DNA from 4 places in the Deinococcus peraridilitoris DSM 19664 genome. Region 1 is predicted to be linked to each of the others. Evidence: riboswitches for the same ligand, from Rfam matches in the RefSeq annotation. Region 1 holds a riboswitch; each other region holds the start of a gene.
The links. Region 1 has a riboswitch for cyclic di-GMP ahead of DEIPE_RS24585 (hypothetical protein). Riboswitches for the same ligand answer to the same signal wherever they lie in the genome.

Region 1 (7,641 bases):
CGTCGCCGCCCACGCTGTCCACGGCCCCGGCCCAGCGTTCGCGTTCCAGCGGGCGCCGCGCGAGCAGTTCCTCGCGGCCGATCACCGTGTGGGCACCGAGGCGCCGCAGATAATCCTGTTCCTGGGCGCGGCCCGTGGACGCCACGACCGTGTAACCGCGCGCTGCCAGCAGGGCCACCGCGACGCTGCCCACCCCGCCTGCGGCGCCGGTCACGACCACTTCTCCCGCACCGGGTGTCAGGCCGCGCTCCTCAAGGGCCATCACGCACAGCATGGCGGTCAGCCCGGCTGTACCGACGGCCATGGCGTCACGAGCACTGAAGCGCTCCGGAATGCGAATCAGCCAGTCGGCAGGCACGCGGGCCAGTTCGGCATAACCGCCCCAATGGCGCTCGCCCATGCCCCAGCCGGTTACCAGCACCCGCTCGCCCTGCTGATGGCGTTCGTCGCTCGACTCCAGCACCGTGCCGGCCAGATCGATACCAGGAACCATCGGATAGCTGCGGACCACGCCGGGGCGGCCCAGCACTGCCAGGCCGTCCTTGTAGTTCAGGCTGGAAGCCTCCACGGCCACGAGCACGTCACCTTCGGGCAGCTCAGAAGTGGGAAGGTCATCACGCAGGCTGGCCTGAACGGTACCGTCCTGCTGCGAGAGAATCAGTGCCCGAAACGCATCTGGAACAGCAGTTGTCATAAGGCTGATCAAACCACATCTGCACAGGCGCCGCCAAAGGTACCCATGAAGTTTTCGGGCCTGCACACGTGGCGTTGCTCCCAGCCTCGATGGCCTGCTGCTCACGTTCGTGTTTGGTATGAGGGCAGAACGCACACGCGCTGAGGCTCAGCCTCAGTTCTCTGCTTCATCTTCCCCAGAGACACTCAACTCTACCCGGTTGCGTCCCAAAGTCTTGGCGCGGTACAAGACCTCGTCGGCCCGAGCGAGCAAAGCTTCTCCGCCCTCTCCAGGCTGACGCTTCGCCACGCCAAGACTGATTGTCAGCACAAGCGAGCGTCCATCCACCTGAAAAGGCTGCCCGCTCACCCGCTGCCGCAAACGCTCCGCGATCATCAGCGCACCGTCCAGATCACATTGCGGCAGGATCACCGCGAATTCCTCTCCACCAAAACGGCAGGCCACGTCCACTGACCGCAGGGCCTGCCCGAGGCGCTGCGCCAGCTCCTGCAACACCATGTTGCCGGCCAGATGACCATACGTGTCGTTGAGCACCTTGAAGTGATCAATGTCGAGCAGCACGACCGACAGTGCTGCCTGCTCCGGATCATGCTGGGCTTCGTCGATACGCCGTTGAAGTTCACTGCCAAACGCTCCGAAGTTCAGGAGGCCTGTCAGGGCGTCGCGCCGCACCGCTTCATCCAGCGTACTGATGTCTTTCTGCAATTCGCGGTTCAACGCCTCGATCTGGCTTTTCTGGCCTTCGACGACCTCATACAACTGCGCGCTGGTAATCACCGTCCCCACGAAAGATGCCAGCAGTTCGATCAGCTCCTGGTCCTTGGCATCCGGCACCTGCACTCGAGACAGGCTCATCAACGACAGGATTCCGACGGCCCGACCATGTTCGCGAATCGGCGTGTGCAGGATCGTCCGGATTTCGGGCACAGCCTCAAGCACTGCCCGATCGGCGGGGGTCATGGGGAGGTGGCGCACCGCGTCAGCGTCGGCGATCAGCAGGGGGGTATTCTGCAACAAGGCGTACACGCTGGCGCCGTACGTGATGTCGAGTGGTGCGGGTTCACGGATCAGGCCGAGCAGGCGTTGCCGCAGTTCCTCGTGACCAGGGTCACGGATACTGACCTGCCGGATGACCAGACCCACCCCGTCCTCGACGAGCCCCAGGACCGCGAGATCAAAGTGATAGGCAGGCAGCAGCTGCTCCAGGGTCACTTCGAAGATGCGCTGCACGGACGTCAGCGCATTGATTTCCGTAATGAAGCGCAGCAAATAGGCGTGTTTTTCCAACGCGGCTTCCACGGCGGCCTGGTCCTGCTTGAGTTCACCGAGCAGCAGGGCGTGCCGCAACGGCGCGTTGTACAGCTCCAGATGCTCTTCAAGCACCTGCAGCTGCTGTCGTTCGATGCGGCCGTGCTGTCTGAAACCGTTGATCACACCGATCACCCCGTCGGCGTAGGGAATTGGAATGGCCGCCAGGGAAGTCGCCTGCCACCACTCGAAACCCTGACGCAAACGGGAGTCACTCTGATCGATGTCTTCGAGGTGAATCACTACGGTTTGCGCTTCACGGTAGGCCCGGGCGATGGGCGTTGGTTCCTCCACGCTGAAACGGTGATCTTTGAGCAAAGCCTGCATTCCGGCAAAACTGGCCGGCAAGTAAACTTGGCGGCAAATCAGCCCGCCGCTTTTGACGTCATGAAAGGTGATCAGATAAGCGTCGAACAGGCCAAGACGCTGGAGTGTGTCGTCGAGCAGGCTGAGCAGCCGCTGCAGGTCCAACGTGCGGCTGAGTTGATACAGCACCTGTCCCCGCTGACGTTCACGGCTCAGTTCGTCGTGCAGATCACGAATCAGTTGATTGCGCTGCGCGAGTTCCAGGCGCAAGGTCTCCAGCTCGGTCTGGCAGCCGGTCATCGCAGACAGTTCCTGTCCCGGATGTTGGCGCCCTGGCTCATGCGCCGCATTCTGCAACGGAGCTTCTCACAGAATACTTACATTCTCGCTTGATATAGTCCGAGGTTCCCACAGCGAGGTCTCTCAAATTACGACGAGAATCGAGGCGCCTGAGGTCGGCGCGTAACGCCCGGCACACTGCAGGTCGCTGCGGGAGCCTGTTGCCCCGGAAAATCAACCTGCCAGCCCCAGGGCCGTAGCAGCGTCGGCTTATGGCCGCCACGAAACCACCGCGCCAAAAGCTCCTATTCTCAGCCTGGTGGGCAAAGGAGCGGGCGGCCCGTGGGATGCCAAGCGGAACTTTTCGAGATGTAAACGGGATATAAAAACGCTCTTCCTCGGTACCCGAGGAAGAGCGCAGAAGAGGAGTTTAACGACGAGGAGCGGTCACGGGCGCAGCGCCGGCAGGACCCTTTGCTTTGCCGGCCGCTTCGGTCGCGGTGCTGATTCCGGCGCTGGACTTGTCCGCGCCGGTTGCCGCGTTCTCGTTGGTCAGGCCGTTCGCTGAAGCGCCCGCACCGGTCACGGTCGGCTTGCCGGTGGTTTCGGGCTTGCCGGTGGTGCTGGGCTTCACGCTCGCCGCTTTGACTTCGGCCTCAGCCTTTGCCTTGGCGGCGGCTTCCTGCTTGGCCTTGGCGTCTGCAGCGCGCACCGCGGCGGCGGCACGGTTCACGGCTGCCACCAGGGGCAGCTTCAGCGTCTGGCCTTGCGCATTGGTCTGGGCGACGAAGATCATGCCGCTGCTGGTGACTTTGCCGGCCAGGGCGTAGGTGGTTTCACCCACGACAACGCTGGTGGCGCTGCTGAGCTCCGCGCCTTCTTCGAGGGTGATGGTGCCATCCACGTTGACGGTGCCGACCAGGTTGCCCTCTGCGTCAACAAGGGTGATAACGCTGCCGGACGCCACAAGGTGCGCGAGGCTGCTGTTGGTGCTGGTCGCCGTTTCGGTAGTCTGCGCGCTGGCAGCGCCGAAAGCAAGGACGAGGGCGGCGGTAATCGTAACGAGTTTACGCATGTTGATTCTCCTGGTCGGTCTCACCATTCGCTCGCCGTCTTCCGGGTGACCGGGTAAGGAAGACAGGTCGTTGCGTTCAGGAGGGCGGGGCAGGCGGAGTGAAAAAATGAGCCTGCGCGGGTGTGGGTTGCAGTCGTGCTGAGCTGCCAGCCCATCCACGAACGCTCTCAGTATGCTCTCACTCGTCTGACATCTTTCTGACGGGAGCCCAAGGGAACTTAATCACCCATGTGACGGCGATGTCGTGAAAACGCTATTCAGGCGCAGGGATGGCCACCACCCCTTTCCCATGTCAGAAAGACGTGAAACGTAAAGTCTTATGGCGGCCTTCATGGTAGGTGACAAGTCCTGACTTGAGACACCACGGCAGGCAGCTGATAACTCCATTTTCTTACGCAATTCAACGGCGAAATCGATAAGGACAACCATGCCCAAATCCACCCACACGCTGCTCTCCTGCGGACCGCTGCCCTGACCGCCTGCAGTGGAGGGACGTCCGCGGTACGTCCTCTCTGTCGTCTAGAAACATCTACAGCAGGGTGTACCTGACCAACACTGCGAGCCCTGCCGCCGTCTCATGGTCAGTTGGGGCGTAGGTGAGCGCTCCCGACCTCGTTCAGACCGTGAGCGGCGTCAACCTGACCCTCCCGGTCCAGACGTCGCCTGAGCTTGCTGTCAGGGCAGGCTTCGGCGGACAACCGCTTTAGACTCATCCAGTCCGGCGTGTCGGAATGTTAATGTTTCCTTCAGGCATCTCATGCCTGAACGCGTGTAACCGCACCTCGGAGGCGAGGACCTTCACCCACTTATCCGGTCACCTGGGGTGAAGCGAGCCAATGGTGAGACCGCACGAGGAGACAACATGATCACTTTTCACAAAACCAGCCTGCTTTGGGCCGCCCTTCCCCTACTCGCCAGCTGCGGCGCGATCGTCGGATCGTTTGTTCCCCCACAGACGGTGAGCAATCCTGCCAACCTCGACGGGGCACAGCTGAGCAGCTCCAGCGCCCTGCAGCCGGCAGCCGTGCGGGGCAGCATCGAGTATGACACCAGCAAAACCAGCCCGCCTTCTCCTTTTGCCGACCTGAAGTACCCGAGTGACGTTCCCTTCGGGATGCGGCCGCACGCCATGAAGCTGCAGGTCAGCCTGACCAGGGCCATCGTGACAGGCACCTGCGCCTTTCCCGAGAACGTCAAGCTGACCGTGCAGAGCTTCAGCGCGGCCGTTTCTGACGCTTCCGGCCAGGCCATTCTGAGCGGCCAGCCGAACCTGACGGTGACCCTCACCAAAACGTCCTCGGGGCTGGCTTCGGCCTCCTACGCTGTCAGCCAGCACACCCTGTCAGTCAGTGCGGACCGCGCCGCCACCGATCAGGCCATCAACATCTTGACGTCCGGCGGCCAGAACCATGCCAGCGCAGGCGCGCAGATTCTGGCCGACAAGGACGAGCTGGCCGGTTGCTCGATTCAATTCACGCTTGGCGGAACCTCGATCACGCTGTCCAATTTCTCCTGAACAGGCGGTAAGACTGAAACGAAACACTGCGGGCACAGCCCGCAGTGTTTCGTTTCAGCTCAGCGCCACTCGGACAGGCGCATCCTCAGACCGCCCTTGGGCCGCAGGGTGATCGAGGGCTCAAAGCGTGGGGGCGCGAGCAGCCGCAGACGGAAACCGGGGGCCAGGGTGGCCAGCAGCAACGCCGCTTCCATCTGCGCGAAGGCCTGACCGATGCACACCCGTGGCCCCCCACCAAACGGGAAGTAGGCGTAGCGGGGCAGCGAACGCTCGAAATCACGCGGCAGCCAGCGCTCCGGGAGAAAATCGTCAGGCCGCTCCCAGAAACGCGCGTCGCGGTGCGTGACGTACTGGCTCATGATGATGGGCGCGCCGGCGGGCAGCCTGTAGCCACCCACTTCCCAGGCTTCGCGGGCCACACGGCGTACCGACCAGGCAGGCGGATACAGGCGCAGCGTTTCCTTGATGACTGCCGAGAGGTAAGGCAGGCGCGGCAAATCTCCCAGGCAAGGCAAGGCTCCACGCAGCACGTCATGGAGTTCGGCCTGTAAGCGGGATTCGGCGCCCGGATGCGAGGCGAGCAGCGTGAACGCCCAGGACAGGGTGTTGGCCGTCGTTTCGTGCCCGGCTGAGATCAGGGTCTTGACTTCGTCGAGAAGCTGCCCGTGGGGCATGGGAAGGCCCGCGTCGTCGCGGGCGGCGAGCAGCATCGAGAGCAGGTCGCCGCTGTCCGGAGGCGTCAGGTCACTGTCGCGGCGTTCGGTGATGACCTGCCCGATCACCTGATCGAGGTCGTGGATGGCTCCGGTGGCGCGCGCAAAGGAACGCCGCGACAGGGGCGGCACAAAGCGCGGCAGGCCGCGCAGCATTCGTTCGTATTCGCGCAGGACCGTGTCGACGGAGGCACTGATGGTTCGGGTCGCCTGTGCGCCGCGTTCGGCGCTGAACAACGTCTTGTTCACGATGTCGAGGGTGAGGCGCATCATGTCGTCGTGAATGTCGCGGACCTGGCCGGCTTTCCAGGCGTGTTTTTCGAGCGCGGCGAACTCGACCATCGTGTGGGCGTAACCTTCGATGCGCGAACGGTGAAAGGCGGGCTGGGCGAGACGGCGCTGACGCAGCCAGAAGTCACCTTCACTGGACAGCAGACCGTTGCCGAGCAGCGGTCCGAGCACACGGTCGACACGCAGGCCTTTGTCGAACAACCGACCGGTCTGCACGTGCGCGAACTCGATGTCGCGCGGGTGAAACACGAAATACATCGTGAATTTTCCTGCCTGCAGTCGGGCGACGTCTCCGCGGGTGCGGGCCACGAATCGAAAGTAGTTCAGCACGTCACGCGCCATCATGGGCGCGTGCCCCAGACGTGGAAAACCTCGCGGCATGGGCGGTTCGCGCAGAGTCCCGGACACGGCGGTCATGCCACCATCATACGGGCCGCGCCGTCCGCTTTCTGGCGGGCAGAGCGGCGGGCAGAGCGTCTTTCCGGGATGGGGCGCGGGTTACCCGGGTATCTGTGTCAGATGCATTCGAAAAGTTACGCACCCCGCCCGTGAACAAAGCGCGGCGGCTCCGGTCATCGCTTTTGGCAGCGAAAACGCCCCCATCAGCCGGCAAGGTCAACGTGCCCGGGCAAGCGAGCTGCGACCTGCAGTCATTCTGAAAGCGTTTTCATAAGGCTGCCGGAAAAGCCCCAAAACAGAGTCAACAAACAACTTCCGACCCCGAAGCAGGCGAGAAAGTGTTCAGCAAAAACGTTTCAGGATTGACAGCGTTTTCAGGTGCTGCTTATACTCGTCGCAAGTTCAAAGAAAAACGACTCTCGACCACGGCAGTCGTTTCCGGCGAGTACGTCCGCGCCCGCATCAAGGGAGTCCCCTACCGGCCAATCGACCGCACTGCCTACGCCGAACTGGCCTGGAGCTTCGAGAACGACACCCAGGGCTTTGGCGTCAACAGCGACAGCCCCGACAAAACCGTGACGGTCACGCACGATCGTGGCGCCCTGAAACTCTCCAGCCTGGGGGCCAGCAATGATGTCTCGACAGGCGGCTTCTGGAGCAACCTGCGCATTTCCGCCGACGGCAGCAGCGTCAAACCCAACATCCTGGGCGCCAAGTCGATCAGCATGGATGTCTTCGTTCCTGCCCCCACCACCGTCTCCATTGCCGCAGTTCCGCAGAGCTCGAACAACGGCTGGACCAGCCCGGCGCGGGCAGTTGTCCTCACGGCGGATCAGTTCACCCTGCAGCCTGATCAGCGTTACAAGGCCACCCTGATCCTCACGGACGCCGACGCCCCGAATCTACAAAAGATCGCCGAAGACGAAACCAACAACGTCCTGTCGAACATCATCTTCTTTGTCGGCACCGCCAGCACGGCCAGCAACGACACCGTGTGGCTGGACAACATCACCTTCCACGGCCACCGTGTCGCGGCGCCCGTGATTCATGATCCACTGGG
Region 2 (7,641 bases), 500 kb from region 1:
GTGGGGTTCGGACGGCGCGACCTGGCCGCCGGAGCAGACGAACTGTACGCCGACACCCTCTACCAGATCGGCGCGCTGCAGGCGTTCGTGCAGACAGGGGGCCTGAGACTCAGCCACGTCAAACCGCACGGCGCGCTGTACCTGCGCATGCTGCGCGACGAAGTGACCGCGCGCGCCGTCGCCGAAGCCGTCAAGGCCTACGATCCTGGCCTGCCCTTTTTCGTCCTGAGCGGCAGCCTGATGGAACGCGTGGCGCGCGAACTCGGTCTGCCCGTGGTACTGGAAGTCTTTCCGGACCGCGCCTACCTGAGCGACGGCCGTCTGGCGGGCCGCGACCTGGCGGGATCGGTCATCCGCGATCCCGCCGAGGCGGCCCGCCGCGCCGTGATGATGGTCACGCAGGGCCGCGTGCAGGCCCTGGACGGCGGCTGGGTCGAGCTGCAGGCCGAAACCCTCTGCATTCACGGTGACAACCCCGAAGCGCCTGACATCGCGCGCACCGTGCGCCAGGCCCTGGAAGCCGAGGGCGTGCGGGTCCGCGCGCACTCGCAGCGCTGAGGAGGCCCGCTTGAGCGTCCTGGGCTTCTACCTGCGCTTTGCCGACCGGATGGACGCGCAGGCCAACGCGCGCCTGCAGGCCCTGACCCGCCGTCTGCTGCAACACCCGCTGCCCGGCGTGACCGACCTGATTCCCAGTTACGCCAGCCTGTACATCGAATATGACCCCACCACCGTGAACGAAGCGCGCGTGAGAAGCTGGGCCGCGCAGCAGGGGGCGCAGGCCCGCACCGAGGAGCCCGGGCGGACCGTCACCATTCCCGTGCGCTACGACGGCGAGGACCTGCCCGAAGTCACCGCGCGCCTGAAGCTCTCGCGCGACGAGTTCGTGCGGCGGCACAGCGGCGCCGCCTACCGGGTCTACGCGGTGGGATTCAGCCCCGGCTTTCCCTTTCTGGGTGAGGTAGACGCCGATCTGCGCCTGCCGCGCCGCCCCAATCCCCGCGCGCGGGTGCCCGCCCACTCGGTGGCGATGGCCAACGCGCAGACCGGCATCTACCCGCTGGCGTCACCGGGTGGCTGGAACCTGCTGGGGCACACCCTGGTGAGCCTGTATGACCCGCACCGCCCGGAACCCTTTCTGCTGGAAAGCGGTGACGAGGTGCGCTTTCAGGAATCGGGCGGCGACATTCCGCCCGAGCCGCCCGCGCTGGAGCTGCTGCCCGCATCGCCGCAGCTCCCGCTCTTTGAGGTTGCCGCGCCCGGTCTGCTCGACCTGATGGTCGACATGGGCCGCCGGATGGTGGGGCGCTTCGGCCTGAGCCGCACGGGCGCGCAGGCCCCCGCCCTGGCGCGCCTCGCGAACCGGCTGGTGGGCAACGACGCGCACACGCCGCTGCTGGAACTGAACGTGCAGGGTCCGGTTCTGCGGGCCCTGCGAACGGGCAGCGCCGTCTTCGCCGGGTACGGAATGACGCCGCTGCTGAACGACCGGCCCGTGGCGCCCTTCACCACCTTCACCGTGCGGGAAGGCGACACCCTGCGCTTCGCGGGTGCGCCGTTCGGTGTTCGTGGCTACCTCGCGGTGGCGGGCGGGTTCGAATCGCGCTCGTTTCTGGGCAGCGCCTCGGTCGATCTACGCGGCCTGGTGGGGCGACCCCTGCGCCGGGGGGACGTGCTGGGCGTGGCCGCGCCTCGCCCGGTGCAGGCCGGGTTCTCGTTCACGCCGTACTTCCCGGCGCGTGACCCCGAAGTGCTGCGCCTGCTGCCCGGCCCGCAGGCCTCGCCCGCCGCTCTGCGCGCCCTGGCGAGCGGCACCTTCACCGTCAAAACGGCCGACCGCACCGGGGTGCAGTTCGAGGGAACGCCGGTACCGGGAGGGGAGATCCTGTCGGAAGCCGTGCCCATCGGGGCGGTGCAGGTCACGCCGGGCGGCACGCCGATTCTGCTGCTGCACGATCGGGGAACGCTGGGTGGCTATGACAAGCCGGCCCTGCTGCATCCCGGCGACTTTACACGGGCGTCGCAGCTCCGGCCGGGCGGCCGGGTGCGGTTTCGCGTACTGCCGAATTGATGACGAAGTCTAGAACCAACATGCGGAATATTCTTGTAAGAGTTCTGTGAGAAACCTCGCGTATATTACAGGTACTTCGTTCAGAGAAAGCCTCTGACGAGGAGACGCGAAGAACCCCGCCCTTTAATCGGGCACCTGGGACGGGGGGAGCGAGTGGTGCGACCGGCTTTTCGTCTGTTCCCTCTATTCAGAGAGGTGAACCCTTTACACCCACGATTGGGTGCCTAAAAAGAGGTATTTACATGCGTAACCTTAAAGTTGTTCTTGCTGCCCTTGCCCTCGGCGCCGCTACCACCGCCTTTGCTGGCGCGGGCCCTGCCACCAACACCGTCACCCTGACCAACGACATCAAAGACACGATTGTGGTGGCTGGACCAGTAACAATCTCTATCACGGAACTTGGGAAGGCATTCGCTAACGCCAATGCCACGCTCGCTTACAGCACACACGCTGAGGACAAGATTGGCGTCACTACCCGCAAAGTTCTCGTCAAGGCTACGGGCGTGCCCACCAACGTAACCGGCAGTGTTGCGTTCACCCCTACCGCCGCCCTTGGCGACCCTAACGGCGTCGGCTCCACCCAGACGCTGGGAGCTGAAGCGGCCCTCGTTACCGGAATTACCCAGTTCATCACCCAAGACGCTGCAGCCCTTACCTACAGCTTTACGGCCACCAAAGGCTTCATTGGCGGAGACGTCACCGTCACCTACACCCTCGCCGACGAGTAAATCAAGCGATAAAGGCGCGTCTGGCCTCTGGGTCAGACGCGCTTTTCACGAAGGTGCCCATGATGAACAAAGCCTTGTTCGCCCTCGCAGCGCTCACCCTAAATGCTACTGCCCTCGCGGAAGTTCGCCTGGAAGGTGCACTCACCCATCACACGACGCTCGCGCCCGGTGGCGTCTACAAGGGCACGCTCACACTCTCCAATCCTTCCGAAGCTCCAGCCCGCGCGACCATTTCGCTCACCGACTACCACTTCCAGGCAGACGGTACGACTAGTCATGATCCTGCTGGCACCCTCCCTCGTTCCAACTCCAAGTGGATTGCCCTCGACACCCACGAAGTCACGCTCCCAGCAAAATCCAAGATGGTCGTCCATTACACCCTGACCGCACCCGCGAACGCCATCGGGACGTACTGGAGTGCCATTCACGTCACGCCGGAATTGCCACCCGCGACGGGGAGCGGCCTCACGGTCCGCAACCGTATCAGCTTCATGGTGCAGGTCGTCGCTGACCTGCCCGGTGGGGACACGAAAGTGCGGTTCAACAACCCACAACTGCTGCGTGACGAACAGGGAAAGCTTGCCTTCAGTGTCGACACGCACGCCGAAAGCGAACGCTGGATCGTCCGGAAGCTTACCCTCGAAGCCTTCGATGACAAAGGTAAGCTCGCCGCGACCGTCACAAGCCGTTACCGTCGCCTGTACCCAGGCACGTCCTTGCGTGACACTTTCGCCCTGGATCTCCCGAATGGCAAGTACACCCTGGTAGTCATAGCCGACGACGAGGCCCAGGATCACGCTTTTGGAGCGCGTTACCAGGTCGAGGTGAGATAACGTGCTTGTCCGGCGGGCAGCGCTTGTACTGGCACTCACGCTGGGGTTGCTGCCCAATGCCAGCGCGCAGCTTCAGCTGAGAGGTGGCGTCGTCGAGGTCACCGAACGTCAAACGGCCACGCTCGCGGTTCATCTGAGCAACGAGGGTCCGGAGTCGCGTGACGTGCAACTCCAACTCGGCCTGCCCGCAGGCTGGGTGGTACTCGTTTCACCCGGCACCCTCACGTTGGCGCCAGGTGAAGCGAGGGTAGAAATGGTCGTCGTCCGTGTCCCCCGCAGTACTCCCGCCGGCACGCACACCGTGATGGTGAGCGTGAATAACGTCCGGACTGAAATGGGCGTGCGCGTCCCACAACGTGACGCCCTGCACGTGCGAGCACTGTCCGCGAGTGCCACAAACGGACAGGCTGAGGCAACCTTCCAGGTCCGCAATGACGGCAACGCGCCTGCCCAGGTGGCTCTTAGTGCTGCCGGCCAGGGTCAGCCACGCGTGACCCCGGCCACCCTGACTCTTGCCCCCGGCGAAATCCAGGATGTGCGGGTCTCCGGATCCGTGCCAGCGCACTTTGCTAAACACAGCGTGACGCTGCGTGCGCGCACCTCGGGTGCCGCGGCCGAGCAGAGTATCAGCGCGGATGTCCTCTCACCCGCGCCCGCTGCGGGTACCGCCCGGCATACCCTTCCCGGCGAAGTGCAGGTCGTCGGTGGGGATGACGGTCTGCGGTTTCGCTTTTCCGTGTCCGGCCCCCTCACGCCGAACGTGAACTTGCGCCTGAGCGTCGAGCCTCGTCATTTCGAAGCAGAAGTCCGCACGCCAGATGTCCGCGTTAGCCTGGGGCCCACCACGCCCGGCTTCTCCAGTTTCACTGTCCGCCCTCCGGCAGTGGCGCTGCAGAGTGAAATCTACAACACAGGCCTTGGCAATCTCCGCACGTACGCCGGTTTGCGTCGTGACCGTCCCGGTGAACTTGTCGCCGGTATAGAACTCGGCCAGCGCATGGCTTGGGGTGACGCGCGCGTGGCTGTCGACCTCGCTGCTGGAGGTGTGACGACCACCCTCGCCGCGCAGGCAGTTACACCGGGCGTGACCACCCGCGGGGAACTGGGTGTGCGAGGTGACGGCGTTGCCGTGAAGGGAGACGTCGACGTAACCCTGAACGACAACGCTTTGAACGTGCAGCGGGTGGGTGGAGGCGCTCGTTACCGCATGCCCGGCTTCGACAGCACCCCCACCGGGCGTGCAGACGCGGAACTGCGCCTGGGTGCGCAGGTGAGTTCCTTTGGCGTCGGGGCAAACCTGCGTGGTGGCGTCAACCTTGTCACCGCGAACGCTGTTACCGCCAGGGACGCAGAATTCGCTTTGCAGGTGCGGGACACCCGCATGGAGCTGCGCGCCGGAGTGACGTGGTCCGAACAACTCACCACCCAGAAAACCACCATAAAGACCAGCTTTGGTGCCGGTTATAAGTTCGACTGGGGACACCTCAAACAGGAACTCACGAATGAACGGACCGTTCAGGCGGGCGCTCAGGCGACGAACGCCTTGCGGTACTCCGCGAGTCTCGACTATCCCATGACCAGCGGCACGAACACCATCATCCTCAAACCCAAGCTCAACGTGGCGTTCGATCTACTCGGCGGCACCAGCCGCGTGGGCGGAAGCATTGAGGGAAGCTGGCAGGCTGAGAACGGCTTACGGGTGAGCGCCGGCGTCAGTCGGCCCGACTTCTCACAGAGCGGATTTGGTTTAAATGCTGAAGTCGATAAGTCCCTGGCGAACGGCAACTCGCTGCGGATCAGTCTCTCCCAAAACTTCGGCCCTGTTTCCAGCACCCAGGCTCGCGTGACCGCTCGCGTGCCGTTCGCCCTGCCCCTGTACCAGCGCACAGATATGGGGAGCCTCGAGGGGCGCGTCCTTGACCGTCAAGGCCAGGGCATTCCAGGCCTCACCGTGCAGGCACAATCGTATCTCGCGGTGACCGACGCGAGCGGAACGTACCGCTTTCCAGCACTCGTGCAAGGCGACCAGCTCGTTCTGTTGCGCGCGCCGGCGGGCCAATGGTGCACGCCGCCTCGTAACATCCCCGTGTTCGGTCGCCAGATTACCCGGCACGACCTTACCTGCGTTCCCGCGACCAGCACCATCATGCGACTCGTGTCCTACGTGGTCGGAGAGAAAGCAGAAGCTCCGCTGGAACTGCCCGGCATCCGTGTCGCGCTGGAGGGAAAGCTCGGCCGCTTTGAGGCCACGTCGGATTTCCTTGGCCGCCTGACCTTCGGAGATTTGCCAATCGGCAGCTACCAATTGAGCGTCACGCCCGCTGCACCCGCGCAGTTCAAGGGCTTGACCGTTGAACTGCCCGACACCGTGGATCTCGCCGCAGGTCGTACAGAGTTGTCCTTGCGTTTTGCGCGCAAACCTCGTGTCGTTCAGATGCAAGAGGAAAATCCGACGATTGTGCCCAGCCCAATTGTCCCCCTGCCCAGCGTCCCGGCGACGGGCCCAATCGAGAACCCGGGAGGCAAACCATGACTTTACGTCAAGACCAAAAGAAGTCGCTGAACACGTTCTACCGCCAAGCTAGCGTACTCGACCTGGCTTGTAGGCACTTTCCGCGGGCAACGTCAAAACATTTACCAGCCAAGGTGCTGGCGAGTCTTCTCGCATTCGCCGTTACAGGTCAGGCAGCCGCGGACGTCATTTCTATCACTGGTGACATCACCGTGACCTTCAACGCACTCGGTGCCGGTACCATCAGTGGTACCCCTGCTCTCTCGTATAAGACGGTCGGTCCGGTGACGACAGTCGGCGCCACCAAGCGAGCCATCACCGTGCGGCTCATTGAAGCTCTTCCACCGGGCGTCACTGCCACCGTGAACTTCGTGCCCAATACTGGCAACGGCACCTCGATGGGCCCCTTGACGCTCTCGACGAGCGCGCAAATTCTTGTCGACTTGATTCTCGCTGATATCGAACAACCGTCCAAGGCCCTTAATTATACCTTTAATTCCAGCAGCGGCTTTACCAGTGTCAACATCAAGGTCGAGTACACCCTGATCGACAATTAGGCGACATTGGTGACAGGATCTACTCGACCTTGACACGACAGTTGCCTTAGCCGTTGAAGCCCTCTTGATGTTCACGCGCACCAGCAGGCAATGCCATGGGGTGTCCTGACGTAAAGATGTTGATTGGAGTGGGGAGTCGTATGACGGTGACCGCTGAAGCGCCCATCAAACTCCTGGAGGTCGCCCGGCACCTGCCAGAGCTGTCACGTTACGCACCCGGGAATCTGCTGTGCATCGAGCGCCGGGGCCGCCCCTGGCGCCTTGCCTGGATTCGCGAGGCAGACGCGGGCACCGTGACGACGGCCAACGGCTTTGTCTACGACCGGATGAGCGGTGTGCGGCTGGTTCCTGCCGAGGGCGGCACCGACACCGCCTGCCCGCTCACGCTGGAGCGCCTGGAGTATCTGATGGTGCTGGAATTTCTGAAGTGCGCCGAGAAGATCAGGCCGGCGCACCTGCCCGCCAGCCGCGTTCAGTCGTTCGCGCCAGTCGCCCGCGCGTTCCTGCAGCTGATGGATGAACAGGGCAGCGCACCCGACGGGCGCCTCACCGAGCGGACCTGATTCCCTCAGTTGCTCGAATGCTCAGAGCCGTCTGTATCACTGCGATATGACCGCTCGGGCAGGTGCATGGTGCGCGAGCGCCATCCCAGCTGCATGAACGCCTCGTTGCGCAGGTTGCTCAGGCGCGCGTAGGAATCGAGCAGGGTCTGCTGTATCTCATCGCACACGCTCGATTGCGGCAGGGAAGGCGCGACAGCCTCCAGCGCTTCGAGCTCCCGTCCCAGGGCTTCGAGCAGAATGCGAATCGAGTCGCAGGAGCGGGGCACGGACATCTGATTGCCACTTTAGGTGAGTGACTTCTGTGCAGCATGGCAACGGAAGGCCCCTGGGTTCATGGCTCCTTGAAGCGGGCGACTGCGTGAACGCTTGCCAAATTC
Region 3 (7,641 bases), on a different replicon from region 1:
ACTCATGGCCTGCTGGAGCATGCCCGTCCTCGATCAAACCGGGGCAGTGCTCGGCACCTTCGCCGTGTACGCACCCGCAGCGTGTACCCCCACGCCCGCCGAAGTGGAGGTCCTGCAGGACGCAGCGCAACTGACGTCGCTGCTGATCGAACGTGATGAAGCACAAAAAGCCACGCGCCGTCAGGCACTCCACGACCCACTGACCGGCCTGCCGAACCGCACCATGATTCACGAGCTCCTCGGGCACGCGCTGAGGACCGCAGTACGAACCGGTGAGTTCGTCGCGGTTGGCCTGCTGGATGTCGATCAGTTCAAACGTGTCAACGAAGCACTCGGGCAAGCCGGAGGAGATGAAGTCCTGCGACAGATCAGCGCGCGTCTGCAGACAGCGCTTCCCGTGAACTGCACGGTCGGTCGCGTCAGCGCCGACGAGTTCGTGCTGCTCGCCCCGCAACTCTCCGGGGACGGCGCGTTGGCCTCCCTGGCTCAAACCGCCCGGGAAGTCTTTCATACGCCATTCGTCGTGGAAGGTGAGGAACTGTTCGTCACAGCCAGCGCCGGCTGGGCGCTCTTCCCAGGTGACTCGCTCAATCCCGAAGCGTTGCTGAGCCTCGCGAACGCGGCCATGCAACGCGCCAAGCGTGACAACCTCGGCTGGACACGCTTCACGACTGGCCCCAGCCTCCCCGACCGCCGCACCCTGAGTCTGCGTAATGCCTTGCACCGCGCGCTGGAACGCCAGGAACTCAGCGTACACTTCCAGCCGATCGTGCACGCCGGGGACGCGCGACCGTACAGCGTTGAAGCCCTGCTGCGCTGGCAGCACCCGCGGTACGGCAGTGTGTCCCCGGCGACCTTTATTCCCCTGGCCGAAGAGTCCGGCTTGATCATGTCGATCGGTGAGTGGGTGCTGCACGAAACCTGCCGGGAGCTGAAGGCGCTGCAAGTCAGCACTCCAGGCTTGCGGGGACAGGTGAACCTCAGCGCCCGGCAGTTCAGCAGTCCGCACCTGCTCGGGAGTATCCGGGCTGCCCTCGAAGCAGCAGGGCTCGATCCCAGTCTGCTGGAGCTGGAAATCACGGAAAGCAGCATCATGAGTGCTGAGGATGCCGCCCTGACCATGCAAGGCCTGCGGAAACTCGGTGTACGCCTCGCAGTGGACGATTTCGGCACAGGTCATTCGAACCTGGCGTACTTCAAGCGGTTTCCCGTGCAGACCCTCAAGATCGACCGCTCGTTCGTGCAGGACGTTGGAGAGAACCCGACTGGTACGGACGCCATGATCGTCAGGACCATGGTGGGTCTCGCGCGGGCGTTGAACTTACAGGTTGTCGCTGAAGGCGTGGAAACCGAGAAGCAAGCCAGTTTCCTGCGAGATGCTGGGGTGGATTACCTGCAAGGCTGGCTGTACGCGCGCGCCATGACCGGCGAAGCTTTACTTCACTGGCTGACTGAACGTCACGAGCAGGTGCTTTCAAGGCCCTGAACGAACGCGGCAGCTAACCTGAGCAGAGGAGGAGCATGCACACCCCCACCGACTTCTCGCAGATACTCACGCGCGCCGTACATGCCGCGACCAACGGCCTCATCGTCACCCAGGCGGACGGTGACTTTCCCATCCTCTACTGCAACCCGGCTTTCGAAACGCTCACCGGCTACCCGGCCAGTGAAATCCTGGGACGCAACTGCCGCTTCCTGCAAGGCCCCGGTACGGACGCGTACACGCGTACACAAATGCGTGAGGCGCTGTGTGCTGGCCTTTCCCTGGACGTCGTGATTCTGAATTACCGCCGGGACGGCACGCCTTTCTGGAATGCCCTCAACCTGGCCCCAATCCATGACGAGCAGGGGCGTGTGACGCACTTCGTGGGTGTACAGACTGACGTGACGGACCGGGTGCGCCTCCAGCGGGCCCTGGAGAAGAAAATCCAGACGGATGACCTCACCGGACTCGGGAGCCGCGCGTCGTTCCTGGAGGCGTTGCAGCTCGCCATCCAACACTCTGCTTCTTCGCCATTCGCGGTGGGATTCGCTGACCTGGATGACTTCAAGCGCGTCAACGACTCGTTGGGCCATGAAGCGGGGGATGAATTACTGCGTCATGTGGCCATCCGCTTACGCGAAAGTGTGCGCAAGGGAGACCTGGTCGCTCGCCTGGCGGGAGACGAATTCGTGCTGCTGTTACGGGAACTGGAGGACTGCTCGGTGGTGGAAGCCGTCGCGAAGCGGGCGTTGCAGGCGCTTGAACGACCCTTCAGCCTCAAAGGACTGCAGGTGCGGGTTGGAGCGAGCCTGGGTTTTGTGGTGCCATCAAAAGGCGTGAGCGCCGTGGAAGTGCTCTCGAGTGCCGACCGGGCGATGTACGACGCCAAGCATCAAGGCAAGAACCGCTTCGTCATCCAGGATTGCCGCTGAGGCTCAAGGACGGCAAAGTATGGGGTCGCGAGCTTACTGCTGGGCACCAAGTAGAAAAGCAGACCTGCAGACTCCCGTTCTTCTCTTTCGGACAGGTCAGGCTGAATGACCTGCTGTCCGGCAGAGGATGTGCTGCGAGGCGTTATCTGGGGAGTTGCAGGTAAAACGTGGCCCGCTCACCCAGGCGCCCTTCTGCCCAGATGCGGCCATGATGACGCTCCACCATCCGCCGTACCGTTGCGAGTCCCACCCCGGCTCCCCGGAACTGATCCTTGCGATGCAAGCGTTGAAACACATCAAAAAGCCGTTTCTGAAAGCGCGGATCGAAGCCCGCACCGTTATCCGTCACCGAAAAAACGACGCTTTCACCCTTCACTTCTGCCTGAATCCCGATACAAGCGATTTCTCGTTTCGAGGTGTACTTCACCGCGTTGGACAGCAGATTTTCGAACGACTGACACCACAGCAGCGGGTCACCCTTCACCACCGGGAGGCGCTCGCTGACGCCACGCCGCCGTGCGGCTTGGGCAACGCTGACTTCGCTCCGCAGAACGGCCAGCACAACGGCTTCGTCGACGTCGACAGTCCAGGTTCTTCGTCGCTTTCCCTTCCTTGCCTCCAGTTTGCTCGCCCCTCGCATGTGCAAGGTCAGAACCTGGAAGCAACTCCTGAAGCACTGCCGGTTATTCTCGGAGTTCTGAACCCCGTAGAGGAACAACAGGTGCACCTCAGGAAGCCCACAGGCTCGGACCGTCCAGTCTTCTAACTTCCATCTCACATTTACAACGAAATCACGGTTTGTTATGCTGAAGTCATCAGGACAGAGTGACTCTCTGACTGATAGAAGCTTTGAAGCGTCGTCCTGTACACGGGCACCTGGGACGCGTGGAGCCAGTGGTGCGACCGGCTATTAGTCACGCTTTCCGCCTTACCCCGGAGAGCACCGCTGCCGTCTTCCCTGGAAGCGGCCTTTGCCAGAGTCAACAGGAGGCACCGTGCAACGAATTACCCGCACGGACAACGACCAGGGCATTCCGCTGACGGTCACGATCGAACGGACGGGCGCCCTCACCACGAGCAGCATCAGCATTGAAAGCGATGAAGAAAAGTGGCAGTTCGAGGACCACAACACCTTGACGCAGACACTTGATTGGATCATGCATGACGCGCGCAGCAAGGCGGAGCATATCTCCACCCAGTACCGCAACGCCGCGCTGGGCGGATGGGCCGTCACATTCATCATGCCGGTCGGTCATAACGGCGAACTGAGTATTTACGACCGGTGGCTGTTCAGGAAGCTGATGAGTTGCTGCCCTGCATTTCAAACCACCTGGAATACCATCGAGCACAGCGGCAGTATGACCCGCATCCTGCGCCAGGATGACCACTTCCGCGTACAGATTGCTCCGGAAGGTTCGCCTGCCCATGCACGAACGTTCTCCTTCAAGGCAGATAACTTCACCTCCATCCTCGAGCACATCGCTACCTACACCAGCACGGCCGCTGTCAAGCACGCGGCTGACTAAGGAGCTTCATGCGCAACCGCGCCGTACTCATTCCCCTGTTCCTCAGCCTCGCCGCATGCGGACAATACGCTGGCTTCCCGGCTGGTTCTCCTTCAACCCCCATTCAGATTCAAAGCGTCGCGTTGGGCGATACTCGGGTATTCATCGCGGACGGTTCCCGATGGTGGGCCGACGGCTCGCGCTGGTGGGCGGACGGCTCGCGCTGGTGGGCCGACGGCACCCGTTGGTGGGCGGACGGTTCGCGTTGGTGGGCTGACGGCACCTTTCAACCGGCCCCGGAAAACAGCGCTGCCTTCAAGCTCATCGGACTTGACCGCATTCAGGACCTCGCGTCCAAGATGGGGCAAGGGGTGATTGTCGCGGTCATCGACACGGGCGTGGACTTCGAGCATCCCATGCTCAAAGGCGCCCTCCTTCCTGGCCATGACTACATAAACAATCGCCAGGGTGCGCGTGAGGAGGGGGGAGACCACGACCTGGCTTATGGTCATGGTAGCGCCGTCGCCGGCCTCATCCGTCAAGTCGCGCCAGCCGCGACGATCCTGCCCATGCGTGTCCTCTCCCCGGATGGGAGTGGCCTTGACAAGGCCGTCGCGCAAGCCATTCGTGACGCGGCCGCGCAAGGCGCGCGGGTCATCAATCTGAGCCTCGGGACCAGCACCTCGACGGGCGGTGTGCGTGACGCCATCGTCAGTGCGACCGAACAAGGCGTGATTGTGCTCGGCGCGAGTGGGAACGCAGGCGAGTCCAAGCCACAATCACCCGCCTGGCATATGGGGAACCCGGATGCCGCTGGTCGGATGTCGCTCAGCGTCGGTGCAGTCGATCAAGCTGGAAACGCCGTGAGCTGGAGCAATGCCGGCAGTGAAGTCGTCGCTCCCGGTGTGAACATGACCACTGCTTACCCTGGCCAGCGTCTCGTGAACGCCTCCGGAACGAGCTTCAGCACGCCCTTGGTGAGTGGCGCGGTCGCCCTCGCGCTTGCAGAGGGCGCAAACGCGAGCCGCTTGAGCGAAACGTTGAAGAGCAGCAGTCAACAAGGCCGTCTGGACGTCGCAAACCTGATGGCTCAGCCAAAATAAAAGTTTCAAGAAGACAGGAGCGTGGCACGCCACGCTCCTGTCAGGGTGTCTATGTCCAATCGCCTGCCTACACCTTACGCTGGCCACACCATCCTGGAAGAAGCCCTGTCGCAATGCGGTCTGGACGATCAGCGTGCCATGCTGTTGTTCGAGCAGGCTGCCAGTATCGCGCGTGATACGCGTGATCGCGCTTTGTTGGCCAAAGCCTTGAATGGCATGGCCCGAATTGAGCATGCGCACGGCGACAGTCACGCCGCTCTTTTTCACCTGCGTGAAGCGCTTGAATTGCGCCGCGAAACGCACGACCTGAACGGCGAAGCGGCCATTCTGTGCAACCTCGGCGCTCTTTACACCGACCTCGGCCAGTACAACTTCGCTCTGGATTATCTGCTGAAAGCACTCGGCATTATCGATGAGCAAAGTGACCGCAAGCGCGCCTCCATGCTCGCCGCAAATCTCGCGCGAGTGTACGATGCCCTCGAACAAACCGGGTCGGCAGAAGAGCATTATCAGACGGCCCTGCGTCTCGCGCGTGAGTCCCAGCAGCGTATCGGAGAGGTGATCTTATGCGCCAACTACGGAGACTTCCGGCGCCGCCAGGGGCACTACGATCACGCCGAGCAGCTTCTGCGTCACGCCCTGGAGTGCGCAGGAGGTGAGGGTGTATTCCCGGCGATCGCGTTGCATCCGCTCGGGTTACTGCACCGTGATCGTCACGACCGTGCATCCGCTCTGGATGCCTTCGCGCAGGCGATGCGCTTCGCGCGTGAACACAACGACACGGACACCCTGCTCGAGATCATCCTCAGCCAAGCTGAAACGCACCTGCAATGCGATACACCCGAGCTGGCCAGGCAGGTGCTGGAAGAAGGCGTACAACTCGCGGAGGAAAGTGGACGCAATCGTACCCTCGGCCGAATCCTGCACCTGCTGACCGACGCCCTCGAACGGCTCGACCAACCAAGCCTGGCGCTCGCTGTTTCTCGCCGCGCCAACCAGGTCGACTCAGACGTTCTGACTGCGGAAGCGTACCGCCAGACCCGTCAACTCACCACCCAGTATGAACTCGAGCGCGCCAAGGCTGAACTGGAAGCGCAACATCAGAAGTACGACGCGCAACGTCTTGCCAAAGAAGAGCTGGAACGCGAAGCGACCGCGAGACTCCGCGAGCTTGAACGGCAAGCGTTGTACGACCCCTTGACCGGCCTGCCCAACCGCCTGCTGCTGGCCGACCGGTTTCGTGTCGCGCTCGAGCTCGCCGTGCAGCAAGGCACCCAACTCGCTCTGGGTGTCATCGACCTGAATAAGTTCAAGCAGATCAACGACACCTTCGGTCACCACATCGGCGACCAGCTCCTCGTGGAAGTCGCGCGTCGCCTGGAAGTCGTCATGAACGGGCAGGACACCGTCGCCCGCATGGGCGGGGACGAGTTTGTGCTGCTGATTCGTGACGCTGACCGGCCACAAACGGTGCTGAGCGTCGCGCGACGCGTCCTTCGAGCATTCGAGCCGGTCTTCGCGCTGTCAGGGCATGAACTCCACGTACGGCCCAGCGTGGGTTTCGCGGTGTACCCCGATGACGCCCTGACGTACGAAGCGCTGTTCGAGCAGGCCGATAAGGCCATGTACGACGCGAAAGTGCGTGGGAGTGGCTTCGAAATCCACAATCACCAGAGTGAACGGCGGGCGCCTGCCACGCTGGAAAGTGCATTACACCAAGCCCTCGCCTTGGGGCAGTTCAAGTTGGTGTACCAACCACAAACCACGGCAGGCGGGCAGGTTCGTGGCGCTGAGACGTTCCTGCGCTGGCAGCACCCGCACTTCGGGAATGTGCCGCCCGCTGAGTTTCTGCCACTCGCCGAAGCCACAGGGCTGAGCTTGCCCATCGGCGCGTGGGTGCTCGCGCAAGCCTGTCAGGAAGCGACCACCTGGCATGGCCGGATGGTCGCCGTAAATCTCAGCGCCCGCCAGTTCGCCCACCCCAACCTGTCAAGGTCCATTCATGAGGCGCTGGAGTGCAGCGGCTTGCCGCCTCATCTGCTGGAACTTGAAGTGAACGAGGAGATGCTGGCTCGCCACCCGCACCGCGCCCGCTCCACCCTGCAGGACTTGAAAGCGCTCGGAGTGCGGGTCGTGATTGACGATTTCGGCTCGGGCTTCACGAGCTTCGCGGCCCTCAAGCACGATCCAGTTGACGGTGTGAAAATCGATCGGGCGCTCGTGAATGACTTACAGGCCCGCGAGCGACCCGGTCGGGACGAAGCGCTGGTCACGGCCGTTGTGCACATGGCTCACGCGCTGAACCTGGACGTCATTGCCGAGGGAGTAGAAAACGAATACCAGCAGTGTTTTCTGGCGTCGCTGGGTGTCACAGCCGTACAGGGTTTCCTGCTCGCTCCTCCGCAACCGTCTGAAGTATTCCGGCTCTGGATGGAGAGCCATTGAGTGATGTCGTGCGGTGCGGACCTGACGCACCCGGACCGTTCGGTGCGCGTGACGTTCTGCACCCGAACGATCAGCTGTCCTCCAAGAAGCTGGTCTTGCGGGACCTTCCCGCGGGCAGCACCGTCACCCGCTCGCCCCGGCGGGTACGGACCGCTTTGGGAAGCTGGCGCTGG
Region 4 (7,641 bases), 1.8 Mb from region 1:
GAGGCAGTGCGCCGGGCTCGCTACCCTGAAGGAATGAACGACAGCCTGCCGGATCTGAACCGCACGTGGCGCGACACCATTGCCGCGCCCGAGTACGCCGTCATGCTGCGTGAGCTCGACGACCTCGGGTGTACGTTCGAATGGAAGAATCTGAATGGCACGCCCACTTTCGTGGCAATCTGCAACGGAGAAATTGTCGGTCGGCAGCACGCTCATGCCCACCCGGACAACCTGATGGTGGTGTACGACGTATTGAACCAGGCGGCTGACCGGGTAGAGATTCTTTCCTGAAGCGCGTCTTCGTTGCGTCGCAACAAGCACCGATAACTTCAGCGGAACGCCGAAGCTCAGCCTGCTTCCTTCGGACCGCGCAGACCGCTTTTGCCTTCACGCGCCTCGAGCACCTGCGCTACATCGGCGGGTGTCACGCCCACCTCGGCCAGCGCAAACAGCAGGTGAAACAGCAGGTCCGCAGTTTCGGTGGCGAGTTCTGCCCGGTCACCGTTCTTGGCGGCCAGCAGTACCTCGCCCGACTCCTCGGCGACTTTCTTGAGGACCCGGTCCAGGCCGCCCGCATGCAGGCGGACCACATAACTGCCTTCGGGCTGCTCGCGCAACCGGGTCTCGATGGTGGCATATACCCGCTCCAGAACGCCGTCCAGGCCCCTCCCTTGCGACGAGTCGCCTTCTCCCGGCAACGAACGGTGAAAGCAGCTTCGTTCGCCGGTGTGACACGCCGGCCCGACCTGTTCCACCTGATACAGCACGGCGTCGCCGTCGCAATCGAGGGAGACGTGGCGCACCCGCTGGGTGTGGCCGCTGGTGAGACCCTTGACCCACAGCTCTTGGCGGGAGCGCGAGTAATAGGTGCCCTGGCGCGACTCCAGCGTGCGCTGCAGAGCTTCGCGGTTGGCCCACGCCAGCATCAGCACTTCTCCGGTGCGAGCGTCCTGCGTCACCACGGGCACCAGGCCGCGCTCATCGAATGTGACGTCGTCGAAGCTGAGCGTGCTCATGGCCTCACCGGCAAGCCACGAAACTTCAATTCCCGTTTGACGTCGGGCACCGTCAGTTCGCCAAAGTGAAAGACGCTCGCGGCCAGCGCGGCGTCGGCTTCACCGTGCGTCAGGACGTCATAAAAATCCTCGGCCTTCCCCGCGCCTCCGGAAGCGACGACTGGCACGTCCACGGCGCGCGCCACCAGGCGTGTGGCTTCCAGATCGAAGCCTTGCCGGGTCCCGTCCGCGTCCATGACATTCAGAACGATCTCACCCGCGCCGAGCTCCTGTCCTCGGACCGCCCACTCCAGCATGTCCAGGCCGGTATCGACGCGCCCACCGCCCACGAAGACGTTCCAGCCCGATCCATCCGCTCGCTTCTTGGCATCAATTGAGAGAACCACGCATTGCGCCCCGAAGTGATCGGATGCGGCGCGGATCAGGGGCGGATTGCGCACGGCGCTGGAATTCACGCTGATCTTGTCAGCTCCCGCCAGCAGCAGCGAACGAAATTCTTCCACGGTGGTGACGCCGCCTCCGACGGTGAGGGGCATCATCACTTCTTCGGCGACGCGTGCGGCCACGTCCAGCATCAGCCGACGGCCTTCGTGAGTGGCGGTGATGTCGTAGAACACCAGCTCGTCGGCACGTTGCTCCTCGTAGGCGCGGGCCAGTGTCAGGGGATCGCCTGCGTCCCGGTGATCCTCGAAAAAGCGGACGTTTTTTACCACCCGCCCGTTTTGCACGTCAAGACACGGAATGATGCGTTTGGTCAACACGCGGTCAGTGTACCGCCCGGCCTGACTCCACCGTGGATACCGCAGACGCCTGCCTAGAACATTCGGGGCGGCCACGCCTGCCAAAACGAAGCCACCGTCCACCGTCGCCACCGCCGTGTCGACTCCACCGCGCGTCGCTCGTTTGAGGAGCCTTGCCGCGTATTCCTCCGGTAGACTGTAAGCCCATCCGGCGCCAGCACACGCCTGGTGCGGCACTTGCGACGGAAAGAAAGCGAGGAATGTCATGCATGCCAAACGCATTTTGTTGGTCGACGACAATCCTCACGACGTGGAGCTGGCACTAGCTGCTTTCGAGGAAGGCCAGCTGGGTCACGATGTGGCCGTCGCGGCAAGCGGTGTGGAAGCACTCGACTACCTACGCGCCACCGGCAGATTTGCCGGACGCCCCGCAGGACAGCCCACCGTGGTGCTGCTCGACCTGAAAATGCCACACATGGACGGCCTGGCCGTCCTCAAGGCCATCAAGAATGACCCACGGCTCAGCCACATTCCGGTGGTCATGCTCTCGACGTCCCGCGAGGACAGCGACATTGCCAACTGCTACCGACAGGGCGCCAGCGCTTACGTGGTCAAACCCGTGGATTTCACCCAGTTCATCGATGCCGTGCGCACCATCGGGGTGTTCTGGGCCCTGCTCAACGAGCACCCTCACCTGCGCGTCCGCTGAGGACGCCGCAGGGTAAGCGCATCTCGAGGCGTAAGGGAACGCAGCGGGGCGGGCAGCCGTAGTGCATCCTGTGGCGGGCCAACTGGTGTCGACTGACCAATAGCGGTTCTGGCGACGCGGCATGCTAACAGTAAGGAGAAGCCATGACCGCTCTAGTCTTGTTTCGCGCACCCCGGCAACCCGGCGAGCTGTGGCGTCGACGGCGCAATGGCGCCCTGATTCAGTTCGTTTCCCGTGACGCTGAGGGCCGCTTCGTGTTCGACAACCTCACCGAACGGCACTACCGACGTACCAGTGAAACGGTGCAGGAGCTGCGCGAGGGAGACTTCGCCGCCGATTACCTGGCCGATTCCCTGCATGACGCCTTTGCACAGGGCCTGCTCATTGCTGCGGCTCCAGACACCCCGAAAGCAGCAAAGGACGCCCTGCTCAGTTTGGCCGTCGCAGCCGCACACGTTTACAACGCACACGGAAAAACCTCCAGTGCCCCCGAGTGGACGGCGCTGGCGCAAGCGCTGGAAGCGAGCTTGCCCTGGACCCTGGGCGAGGAGGCCCCCGCAAAAGGTACGGGCGACACCCTGCAGAGCGTCGCGCGAGAGCTGGTGGAAGGCCTGCGGCCGCTGTACGAAGCCTACGTTGCTCCCGGCAGGTCGACGCCGCAGGTCGAGAAACGCCCGGAGAGACGCTCCGTCGATCCACAGGCTCTCGGCGACATGGCACGGCTGCTCAGTGAATTGTTACGTCAGCGCAAATAAACCACGGCAAGGTCTGTCCAATCAACTCCGAAGTCCGGGAAGTGACTTCCCTTATAATCCTCATCATTCATCCGGCTTCTGCCTCGGTGAAGAGATGCATTGAACCTCGCCCTGTATTCGGGCACCTTGGGCGGGGGGAGCAAGTGGTGCGACCGGCTTTTCGTCCAATCTTTCTGGGAGGCAGCATGAAGCGGAACCTGCTCGAAACCCTCAACGCCCCGATTACCGGAGAGGACGTCAAGCGAGTCCTGGCCACCCCCGTCTTTGTCCGCAAGGACGGCGGGGCGGCGTCAGGTCCGGCCGGGAGCCGGCTGCTCGTCCGCGAGCACATGCAAGGGCCACAGTTGACCTCGTTTGCGCTGCGAGAACTGGGAGCCACCGTCACGCTCCTGCGCCTGACCTTCGAACAACCTGTAGAGCTGATCGAAATGCTGGAGCCCGGCGAAGGATCCACCTTCACTGCCCGCCTGTGGAACGCCGACGGATGGCCGGTGGAAGTGCAACTCCACCTCGAGCGTTTTCCAGAACGTGGGCCCCTCGTACTCAAAGACATCGTCGGACGCGATGTGCACTTCACGCTCATTGCCAGAAGCACCCGAGCCTGCCTGGAGCTGACACTCCAGGTCGTCCGGCTTCCACTGCAAGGCGATGAAGAGACCTCGCTGCCGCCATTGAACTGAGGGTTGTCTGTCCACGGTATGGGAAAGAAACCGTGCGGATCGGAAAGACGGTACGCGATGAAAACGGTGCCGGGCTGCCGGTGCCCGAGCCTATAAGGTGAGCCGGAAATCCCTTTTGGGCGTAGGCTGTCCATCCTTGGGATTACACTGGCTCATGCGCATTTACATGGGCACCGGCGGCTACGCGAACGACGAATGGCTCGCGCCGTCGGAAATCGACACAGACCACTTGTCGCAAGGGTGGCTTTACCCGGCAGGCACCAAAAAGCCCGATTTTCTGAGCGTCTACGCTCAACACTTCAACGCTGTCGAGCTCAACTCCAGCTTCTACGGAATTCCGGGCCTCAAGGCCTTCGAGGGCATGGCCCGCCGCTCCGCGGGGCGAACCCGCTTTGCCGTCAAGCTGCACCAGGTCTTCACGCACGCCCGGAAGCCGGAAACGGCCGATTTCGACCGGATGCTGCAAAGCCCCGAGCCGCTGCGCGAAGCTGGACTGATGGGCCCCTACCTGGCGCAGTTTCCCTACTCTTTTCACCGCACTGCCGAGAACCGCAAGTACCTGCTGGACCTGGCCGAGCGCTTCGCGGGCCGCGAACTGGCAGTGGAGCTGCGTCACGCGTCGTGGGACAAACCTGAAGTGCGCGAGGGCATGGGTGAATTCGGTCTGATCTGGGTGAGCCCCGACTACCCACCCGTGGGCGGGATGCCCGAGCCGCGCGTCTACGCGACCTCGGAAGTCGGATACCTGCGGCTGCACGGACGCAACAAGAGCACCTGGTGGGAAGGTGGCAGCGCCGCCGAACGCCACGATTACCTGTACAACCGCGCCGAAATAGACGAGTGGGCCGACAAGATTGCCGAGGTCGCCGGTGAGCTGGAGGAGCTTTACATCTTCTTTGAGAACACCACCAAAGGCCACGCCCTGAAAAATATCCCCATGCTGCGCGAAGCCCTGGAGAGCCGCGGACTCGGCCTCGACCGGTATCCCAACGATTGACGGTCGAACGCGGCCGGAGTGATCCTGCCTGCCGCGTTCGCCGACTCAGCTCGCCGACACGATAAAACGGTGCCAGCCGGTCGCGCCTTCAGGCAAGGCGTCCTTGTCCTGATCCTTTTGAACCTGCTGACCCGAAAAGGCGCGCGCCACCACCTGATAATTCCCCGGCGCCGGGGTCCAGGGCAGCTCCCACAAGGTCCAGGCGTGCTGAGAGCGCGGCGCGGTCAGACGCGCCGCCTGCCACGTCTGACCATTGTCGAGACTTACCTCGACTCTGGTCACCGGTAACAGACCACCAAAAGCGATGCCGCGAATGGTGCCCGGCTGCCCGGCCTTGACGCTGGGATTCAGTTCGGCAGGCTCGTCGATGCGGCTGGTAAGTTCCACGTGCGCCGTCTTGCTCCAGCCGCGCTTGACCCAGTAACCCGGCACGTCACGGTCGGTCAGGCGGATCTCGGTGATCCAGCGGGGCTGCTTCATGCCGTAGCGGCCCGGAATCAGCACCCGCAGGGGAAAACCGTGCTTGTTCGTCAGCGCTTCGCCGTTCTGGGCGTACACCAGCATCACGTCCTGCTCGAAGGCTTCACCGAGCGGCAAGGACTCCTCGTAACCGTCCGCGGCGCGCCACACGATGTACTTCGCGCCGCCCTGCACGCCCACCCGGCGCAGCAGGTCGCTCACGGTGAAGCCCGTCCAGAGCGCGTTTCCCAGCAAGGGACCGCCGACCGGGTTCGAGATGCATGACAGGGTCAGTTCGATGGTGCGCGCCTCGAACTGGCGCAGCTCCTGCAGGGAAAAGCTGCCAGGTGACTTGACGAGTCCGCTGACCTTCAGACGCCACTTGGCTTCATCGACCACCGGATCGAAGGCTTCGAGGTTCTTGGAGACGTAATAGAAGTCCTTGACGGGCGTGATGTCCCCTGGCAACTCCCCGCCCGCGCCGATTGTGGCAGGTGCCGGGCTTGTGCCTGTGCGAAAAAGGCCGGTCAGTCCGGCGGTCACCAGCAGCGCCGAGCCGCCCACGAGCGCTCCGGTGACCTGCCGCCGCGTGCCATCACCGAAACGCAACGGGCGCAGCAGCGCCTGGATGGCCAGCCTGAACACCAGAAAGGCCAACGCGTAGCCCAGCGCCACCGGCCACGGGGTAATGAGCAGCAGCCCCAGCCCCAGCGCCAGTGCCCCGGCCACAGGAGGCAGCATCCCCAGCGCGGTCACCCCGCCCAGCCACAGCACCACCACTCCCAGAAAGGCAAAGGTCTTGCCGCCCTGTCCCAGGCCGAAAATCGAGTGAACCAGCTGAAAGACCTGCGGAACGCCCATGAACTGCGTCATGACGCCGAAAAGTTCCTGTGGAGGATAGGTCAGGCTGGCCCAGGCGCGGCCCAGAAATCCTGCCGTGCTGAGCGCGACTGCCGTTAACCATGCTGCCAACCAGTTTGTGTGCATTTGTGCTCCTTGCTGAATGGTTATACGGGGGAGGGGGGTGGATTGGTTTGCCTGTGGGGGATGTGTGGGGAGGAGTTGCGTGTTGGCGGTTGTCTTTTCGTTTTCTCGCGTTGCCCCACCCCCCAGCCCCCTCCCCGGAGGGGGCACGTCGTTGTGCACCGGGGCGGCCCGGTGCTTCGGGATATGGCCATTGTCCTGTCCTTGTTCCTGTAAGGAGGGGGAGCAAAGCGCTGCGCTCGGCAGGTTCAGGTGGAGCGCCGGGTTCCCGGGTGTTTCTCAAGTGGGTGGTGCCGCCGGGAAGTGGGCAGCCACGCTCCTACCTCGTGGGGTTGGAGGTCGGGACGGTACGGGGCAAGGTGGGGTGCGCCTGGAACCAGGGCATCTTGAACAAGGAGAGCCCACGAAGGTTAGCGTGTGATGGACCTTCAGTGTGCTCCGGCCACGCCCGCCCGGCGCACACCAACTCCCCGGACCACCTTCAACGCCTGCTCTGGTGTGGACGCCCAGGTGGGCCGTTGCCGAAAGGTGGCGCAACACCGCCCTGTGGCGCGCTCCACCTGAATCTGCCGAGCGCAGCGCTTCGCTCCCTCTCCCCTCTGGGGAGGGAGCTGGGGGGTGGGGCAAACGCAAGAAAACTGAAAAAGACAATCCTTCCAAGCCAAAATGCTCCTCGAAACGCGATCTGGCCGCAACTCAGGCAACCTCAGCGCCACCTTTTGCAAAGCCAAAAACCAGAAAAGGCATACTGCGCACATGGCTATCCCACCACTCCACATCATTCTCGGAGCCGGCAGCCAGACCTGGGACGGCTGGCTCCCAACCCAGAAAGCGCAGCTTGACCTGACCGACCGCCGCAGCTTCGAGCGCTACTTCGGCGACCGGCGTGCCGACGCCTTTCTATGCGAGCACGTCTGGGAGCACCTGAGCGAAGCCCAGGGCCTGGAGGCCGCCCGGCTGTGCTTTGACTTTCTCAAGCCGGGCGGCCTGCTGCGCTGTGCGGTCCCCGACGCGAACTTTCCCGATGAGGCCTACCAGCGGACCGTGCAGGTCGGCGGACCGGGACCGGCGGATCATCCGGCGGCGGACCATCAGATCGTGTACGACCATGCCCGGTTCAGGCGGCTTTTCGAGACGGCGGGATTCCAGGTGGAACTGCTGGAGTACTGCGACGAACAGGGGCGTTTTCATTACCACGGCTGGGACGTGGCGAGCGGCCCGATTTACCGTTCGTTGCTGCTCGATCACCGCAACCGCGATGGCAGCCTCGGCTTTGTGTCGCTGATTCTGGACGCACGCAA

Region 2: it holds a riboswitch for cyclic di-GMP, as region 1 does, so the genes downstream of both, DEIPE_RS08920 (hypothetical protein) here and DEIPE_RS24585 (hypothetical protein) in region 1, are expected to answer to the same signal.
Region 3: it holds a riboswitch for cyclic di-GMP, as region 1 does, so the genes downstream of both, DEIPE_RS20595 (hypothetical protein) here and DEIPE_RS24585 (hypothetical protein) in region 1, are expected to answer to the same signal.
Region 4: it holds a riboswitch for cyclic di-GMP, as region 1 does, so the genes downstream of both, DEIPE_RS24115 (hypothetical protein) here and DEIPE_RS24585 (hypothetical protein) in region 1, are expected to answer to the same signal.

The regions. Positions count from the first base shown of each region.
Region 1 is NC_019793.1:1,307,774-1,315,414, forward strand. Features, by position in the region: gene DEIPE_RS06275 (MDR family oxidoreductase) at 1-694, opposite strand, end outside; gene DEIPE_RS22035 (GGDEF domain-containing protein) at 848-2,608, opposite strand; gene DEIPE_RS24585 (hypothetical protein) at 3,018-3,662, opposite strand; cyclic di-GMP riboswitch class II at 3,666-3,749, opposite strand; gene DEIPE_RS06290 (hypothetical protein) at 4,525-5,178, shown strand; gene DEIPE_RS06295 (cytochrome P450) at 5,238-6,599, opposite strand; gene DEIPE_RS06300 (carbohydrate-binding domain-containing protein) at 6,944-7,641, shown strand, end outside.
Region 2 is NC_019793.1:1,812,500-1,820,140, reverse strand. Features, by position in the region: gene DEIPE_RS08930 (LamB/YcsF family protein) at 1-558, shown strand, start outside; gene pxpB (5-oxoprolinase subunit PxpB) at 569-2,071, shown strand; cyclic di-GMP riboswitch class II at 2,165-2,248, shown strand; gene DEIPE_RS08920 (hypothetical protein) at 2,314-2,799, shown strand; gene DEIPE_RS08915 (FimB/Mfa2 family fimbrial subunit) at 2,859-3,632, shown strand; gene DEIPE_RS08910 (NEW3 domain-containing protein) at 3,634-6,165, shown strand; gene DEIPE_RS24930 (hypothetical protein) at 6,162-6,701, shown strand; gene DEIPE_RS08900 (hypothetical protein) at 6,842-7,264, shown strand; gene DEIPE_RS08895 (hypothetical protein) at 7,270-7,536, opposite strand.
Region 3 is NC_019789.1:385,722-393,362, reverse strand. Features, by position in the region: gene DEIPE_RS20610 (bifunctional diguanylate cyclase/phosphodiesterase) at 1-1,486, shown strand, start outside; gene DEIPE_RS20605 (GGDEF domain-containing protein) at 1,522-2,415, shown strand; gene DEIPE_RS20600 (sensor histidine kinase) at 2,558-3,055, opposite strand; cyclic di-GMP riboswitch class II at 3,249-3,333, shown strand; gene DEIPE_RS20595 (hypothetical protein) at 3,411-3,941, shown strand; gene DEIPE_RS22770 (S8 family peptidase) at 3,950-5,023, shown strand; gene DEIPE_RS20585 (EAL domain-containing protein) at 5,075-7,468, shown strand; gene DEIPE_RS24270 (PAS domain-containing protein) at 7,465-7,641, shown strand, end outside.
Region 4 is NC_019793.1:3,106,538-3,114,178, forward strand. Features, by position in the region: gene DEIPE_RS15170 (hypothetical protein) at 34-291, shown strand; gene hisIE (bifunctional phosphoribosyl-AMP cyclohydrolase/phosphoribosyl-ATP diphosphatase HisIE) at 348-1,016, opposite strand; gene hisF (imidazole glycerol phosphate synthase subunit HisF) at 1,013-1,777, opposite strand; gene DEIPE_RS15185 (response regulator) at 2,022-2,465, shown strand; gene DEIPE_RS15190 (hypothetical protein) at 2,609-3,220, shown strand; cyclic di-GMP riboswitch class II at 3,304-3,387, shown strand; gene DEIPE_RS24115 (hypothetical protein) at 3,406-3,900, shown strand; gene DEIPE_RS15200 (DUF72 domain-containing protein) at 4,055-4,897, shown strand; gene DEIPE_RS22420 (molybdopterin-dependent oxidoreductase) at 4,943-6,343, opposite strand; gene DEIPE_RS15210 (class I SAM-dependent methyltransferase) at 7,097-7,641, shown strand, end outside.